Linked DNA regions of Aliamphritea hakodatensis. The main gene of each other region encodes a partner of the protein of the gene in region 2 in a complex. Links are inferred from orthologs where the notes say so. Each region holds a gene or a part of one and is shown on either strand. Other genes may lie near its edges.

Evidence for each region. The genes of interacting proteins can lie anywhere in the genome.
Region 1: the proteins of pabB (region 2) and PCI15_RS04515 are in contact, whole or in part, in a solved structure (PDB 8RP0), measured with the Escherichia coli proteins. The link is inferred for Aliamphritea hakodatensis from one-to-one orthologs.

Annotation. Positions count from the first base shown.
Region 1 is NZ_AP025281.1:998,899-1,001,689, reverse strand. The notes cover bases 26-2,791. They hold PCI15_RS04515 (anthranilate synthase component II), read right to left. Parts: upstream 1,830-2,791; coding sequence 1,221-1,829; downstream 26-1,220. Other genes in these bases: PCI15_RS04510 (DUF945 family protein), read right to left, coding at 2,011-2,791; trpD (anthranilate phosphoribosyltransferase), read right to left, coding at 175-1,200; trpC (indole-3-glycerol phosphate synthase TrpC), read right to left, coding at 26-175. Outside these bases: more of trpC, read right to left, coding at 1-25. UniProt on the Escherichia coli protein: Part of a heterodimeric complex that catalyzes the two-step biosynthesis of 4-amino-4-deoxychorismate (ADC), a precursor of p-aminobenzoate (PABA) and tetrahydrofolate.
Region 2 is NZ_AP025281.1:1,972,213-1,975,224, forward strand. What follows is about bases 13-2,999. They hold pabB (aminodeoxychorismate synthase component I), read right to left. Parts: upstream 2,209-2,999; coding sequence 817-2,208; downstream 13-816. Other genes in these bases: PCI15_RS09015 (SDR family NAD(P)-dependent oxidoreductase), read left to right, coding at 13-53; PCI15_RS09020 (acyl-CoA thioesterase), read right to left, coding at 63-638; PCI15_RS09030 (alpha/beta fold hydrolase), read left to right, coding at 2,455-2,999. Also shown: more of PCI15_RS09015, read left to right, coding at 1-12; more of PCI15_RS09030, read left to right, coding at 3,000-3,012. UniProt on the Escherichia coli protein: Part of a heterodimeric complex that catalyzes the two-step biosynthesis of 4-amino-4-deoxychorismate (ADC), a precursor of p-aminobenzoate (PABA) and tetrahydrofolate.

The DNA of each region.
Region 1 (2,791 bases), 970 kb from region 2 along the record:
TGAGGGCTTTCTGCATGCTGGCCACAAAGCCACGCGGATCAGTTGCACTGCCCTGCTGCGCAACAATCTGTTCTTTAAGCTGATCAACAGACACCTTTGCCTGACGCTCAGCCACTTCTTCGTGCTTACGCGCGATGATCTTCTTTAAAATAGTCGGGGTATCAGGATGACTCATTATTCGCCCTTAAAACGTTGCGTAAATTCGGCCAGCTGCTGCAGTTTCGCCGCGGCCTTACCCTCAAGAATGGTTGCTTTTGCCAGTGCCACACCGGCCGCCAGACTGTCCGCCTGATCCGCCGCATACAACGCAGCACCCGCATTCAATGCAATCATATCCACAGCTTTCATGTTTTCACCGGCAAATGCGGCGTTAATCAGCGCCAGACTTTCATCCGACCCGTTTACCTGCAGGCCGTCCAGAGACTGAACCTCCAGACCGGCATCCGCCGCACTGATGGTGTATTCGCTGATGTCGCCGTCTTTCAGCTCGGCGACGAAGGTTTTTTCCGCCAGACTGATTTCATCCAGACCATCCGCAGCATGTACCACCAGCGCATGGTTAGCGCCCAGTGCCTGTAATGCCTGCGCCATTGGCAGGCACAGCGACTGATCAAACACCCCCAGCAGATAATGCCGGGCAGAGGCCGGATTGGTCAGCGGCCCCAGAATATTAAATAAGGTGCGCAGCCCCATTTCTTTGCGCGGGCCAATCGCGTATTTCATTGCGCTGTGGTGTTGCGGTGCAAACATAAAGCCTACACCCACTTCATCAATACAGCGGGCAACCTGTTCAGGATTAATTTCCAGATTCAGGCCGGCTGTTTCCAGCAGATCTGCCGCACCGGAACTGGAGGAAACCGAACGGTTACCGTGCTTGGCCACATGACCGCCAGCAGCTGCCACCACAACGGAGGAAGCGCTGGATACGTTAAACAGGTTAGAACCGTCACCGCCGGTACCGACGATATCCACCGCTTTGTCTGCCTGAATAAATACCGGGGTCGCCAGCTTGCGCATAGCATCCGCCGCGCCGGTAATTTCAGCCACACATTCGCCTTTCATCCGCAGGCCCATCAGCAGTGCGCCAATCTGGGCATCGCTGGCATTGCCGGTCATGATCTGATTCATCACCGCCTGCATCTGTTCAGTCGACAGGTCCTGCTGTTCAGCAACCACCGCCAGTGCTTGTTTAATATCCATGTCGGCTTCCTTCGTCTAAATTATTGTTCTGCAGCTGCCGTGGCCGGGCCACGACGCTTAAGAAAGTTTGCCATTAAATCATGACCCTGTTCGGTGAGAACAGACTCCGGGTGAAACTGCACCCCTTCAATATCCAGTGTGCGGTGCCGCAGCCCCATAATCTCGTCCACACTGCCGTCTTCCTGCTGGGTCCAGGCGGTCATTTCCAGGCACTCAGGCAGGGAGTCTTTCTCCACCACCAGTGAGTGATACCGGGTCACACTGACAGGATTCGCCAGCCCTTCAAATACACCGGTATTGTTATGATAAACCTTTGACACTTTGCCGTGCATCACCTGACGGGCACGTACCACGTTACCGCCAAACGCCTGCCCCATGCTCTGCATACCCAGGCAAATTCCGAATACCGGCAACTTGCCGGCAAAATAATCCATTGCCTCAACAGACACACCGGCCTCATTCGGCGTACAGGGACCCGGAGAGATAACCAGTTGCTCAGGCTGCAGTGCTTCAATCTCTGCAATGCTGATTTCATCATTGCGGTGCACCTGGACATCTGCTCCCAGTTCACCGAAATACTGTGCAACATTATGCGTAAAGGAATCGTAGTTATCGATCAGCAGTAACATAGGTTTGGTAAGCCAACTTATTCAAATAAAAACAAAGGCCTTACAGGGGCCTCTGGTAAAGGCTTTGCAGCGATATCCGGCGATTCACCGGTAACTATCGGAAAAGCGGCAGACATAATACCGCAAGAGAGGAAGGCTGTATAACTGCAGGTGCGACACTTCGCACCTGCAAAGGGAAAACTTACAGTGGCAGCGGTGTACCGTTGAGTATCACCTGGCCGTCCTTAACGGTCAGTTCACCACGGTACCCCTGTTCATCCTGTACCAGCATGCCCTGTATCACAGCAAAATCCAGCATGGACGGATCAAACTCAGGATCAAGCGCTGAAATTGCATCCAGTAATTCAGACGGAATCACCAACTGGGCATCCAGATCCACTTTTTGCAGCAACGCCTGCTGCTGCATCATGGCTTCTTCCATCGTGAAAGGTTGCATGTCCAGATCGGCAGTGGCACTGACCTTGCTGCCCTGCAGGCCAATGGACAGATCATCAATTTCCAGCCCCAGACCTTTTCCGGTCAGACCGCCCAGCATGCCCATCATCACAAACGGATCTTCCAGCTGTGCCGGATCGGTGCGCTGTAAATCGCCAACCTGCTTCGCCAGGCTATAGAAGGCGTCAAAGTCGACATCAAACACCATATGCATGTTCGGCGTGAAGCTTACCTGCTCTGCGATATCCTGGCCCTGAACCTGAACTTCACTGGCACCGTAGCCGACACCGATCAGGGTACGGTCGCCTTCGGTTTTCTGATCCGCGGTTACGTTAAACCCTTTGATCTCCACACTCTGCTCAGCATCCTGAAAGCTAAAGGTATCCGCTGATATCAGTAAATCAAATGCGGTCGTCATCATCGGGTCAGCCGCGTACAGAGTGCCGGATTCAGTCAGGCTGACACCGCTGACGGCCATGTTGCCTTCACTTGTATCCAGCTTCAGTGCACCAACGTCCATGCTGATA
Region 2 (3,012 bases):
ACTACATTACCGGCCAGACGATCTTCATTGATGGCGGCTTTACTGCCAAGTAGAGCCGTGCCTTACATGGCATCATTTTCCAGCATATCTTTTAACCGGGCATCAATCTCTTCAGTGGAGAGGTCATCCACGTGCTCGGTCCATTTATCATGAATTTCAGCCAGGCGCTGATCGTGTTCATTGCGCAGCTGTTTGCGCAGGGCGGCGGCGATATAGCGGGCTTTACGCTGCGGCGTGTTCAGCTCCAGCCGGGGAACGCTTGTTGATTTGCCGTCATCATCTACCGCAACCATGGTGAAGTAGCAGCTGTTGGTATGGCGTTCTTCACCGCTGTGAATGTCTTCTGCAATGACCTTCACGCCCACCTCCATGGTGGAGCGCCCCACATGGTTGATTGAGGAATAGAAGGTGACCAGTTCGCCCACTCTCACCGGTTGTTTGAAATGTACCTGGTCTACTGACAGGGTGACCACATAGTGCTTGCTGAAGTGGCTGGCACAGGCATAGGCGACCTGATCGAGAATTTTAAGCAGAGCGCCGCCGTGGACGTTGCCGGAAAAGTTGGCCATGTCGGGGGTCATCAGCATGGTCATGGAGATCGAATCTTTACTCTTACCGCCGGTGTAATTGCTGCTCATAGCCTGCCTCTTGGGTCCGTTTCGAGATCGATGAGCACCAGTATAGGTGGTGATTCTGAAAAAAGTATATCGGGATCAGTGGCTTGCAAAGGGAATAGCAATCAAAACGGGTACTAAGTCTCAGCCTGGCAATGCAGGCTGAGTTTCAGGGCAGGGTGTGAGGCGAGGGGGGGAAGGATCAGTGCAGGCCGTCTTCCAGTGCCTGTAACAGGTTGTTTACCTTGTTATAGGTTTCCTGATACTCGTCGGCGGTTTCTGAATCAGCAACGATGCCGCCGCCGGCCCAGCAGTGGATCTGGTTGTCATGGCAGAGCAGGGTACGGATGGTAATGCTGCTGTCAAACCGGCCGGAGAAGCTTAAATAGCCGATAGACCCACAGTAAATAGAGCGGCGGTTATGCTCCAGCTCTTCGATGATTTCCATGGCGCGGATTTTAGGTGCACCGGTGATCGAGCCGCCCGGGAAGCTGTGTTCCAGCAAATCCAGTGGAGTTTTATCAGTGTCCAGCATGCCGGTAACCGTGCTCACCAGATGATGTACGTTAGCGTAAGACTCAATATCAAACAGCTTCGGAACCCGTACAGTCCCGTGCTGGCATACCTTGCTGATATCATTGCGTAGCAAGTCGACAATCATCAGGTTTTCAGCGCGGTCTTTTTCGCTGTCGAACAGTTCCTGTGCCAGGTTCTGATCATCTTCAGGGGTTTTGCCCCGTGGCCGGGTGCCTTTAATCGGCTTGGTGGTGACCTTGCCGTTGTCTACTTCGAGAAACTGTTCCGGTGACAGGGACAAAATGCTGCCCTGCGGGGTTTCGATGTAGGCTGAATACGGGGTAGGCGCTTTAGCGCGCAGTTTCAGGTATGCCTGCCAGGTATCGCCTTCATAGCCGGCTTTAAAACGCTGGGCAAAGTTGACCTGATAGCAGTCGCCAGCCTGGATATAGTCGCTGACTTTATCCAGAGCGTCATAATAATCCTGTTCAGTCAGGTTGCTGCTGAAGCGGTTTGTCAGGGTAAATTCGCCTGTCGCCTGCGGCGCTTTCAGCGCCGTTTCTATCTGTGTTTTGAGGGCTTCTGCAGAAGGCTGATCCATTAACGGTGTGGTGATCAGTTGAGTGCGCTTTTCCTGATGGTCAACGATGACTGCCCACGGATAAATGGCTGCCTGCATGTCTGGCAGTTCCTGATCCTGTGGGTTCAGTTCCGGCAGATCTTCAAGGCTGCGGCCCAGGTCATAGGAGAAATAACCGATCATGCCGCCACAAAATGGTAGCTGGCTGATCGCTTCATCCGCCGGTGGCGGACAGTTTTCAGCACTGGCCTGATACATGGCCTGCAGGTGACAAAAAGGATTGCCGCCGAGGGATTCTGTGCCGCTGGTGTTGGTCAGTGTCGTAATGCCGTGCTGGTAGCTGAGTTCAGCTACCGGTGAGGCCGCAATGATGTCATACCGGCCAAAGCCGGAACGGGGCTTACCGCTATCAAGAAAAACCGGCGCATTATGCTGGCGGATTGCTGCAAAGTATGGGCAGGCATCATCTAGATAGGGGAGAGGGAACAGTCTGTACACCGGGTAAGCCTTTTGTTGTAGCTGCAAGAGTCACTGCGTAACGGACAGTTAGCCCTTGTGGGGCCGAGTGTCCGGTTAAAGAGGGCGATTGTAACCATCTGGTCCTATGAATGCGAGTATATTGGCGGGAATACGGCACAATATTACGCATCCAGAGCAGTTTCACCGGTTTAGTGGAAATGAAGTGATTTGATGTACACTGGGCCTGCTGTTTTTTGTGATTTTTCTGAATGTTAACGAGTCATTATGAAGTTTCCCTATACCTTGCATACCGATATTTTCCAGCAACCGGATCAGCGGATTTTTTACCGGGTGTACCGTCATAAGGAAAACCGGACCGGCCGGCGGCTGGTCCTGCTCCACGGTGCGGGGGTGGCCGGTGAGGATACCTGGCAGGCGTTGCTGGCGCAGCTGGCTATGTGGTCAGAAGTATTGGTGCCGGATCTGCGGGGGATGGGGCAGACGGTTGCGCCGGACGGGGTAGAGTATGCGTATACGGCTCAGGAAGTTGTAAATGATGTGGCGCAGCTGCTGAATCATCTGGGTTGGCAACGTTTTGATCTGGCCGGGTATTCAATGGGCGGACTGATTTCTATGCTCTATAAACAGCAGCACAGTCAGCACGTTGAAAAGCAGTATCTGCTGGAATCGGCGGCGGTAGACCGTGGTGACTGGCAGGCCAGTCTTGAGTTACGGGCTGAGTATATGCAGGCCGCAGAGCATCTTAGCACCGATGCTGAAAGGGGTGTACGGCAGTTTCTGGATACCATTTCACCTAACCGGAAAGTCTCACCGCTGGTGGAG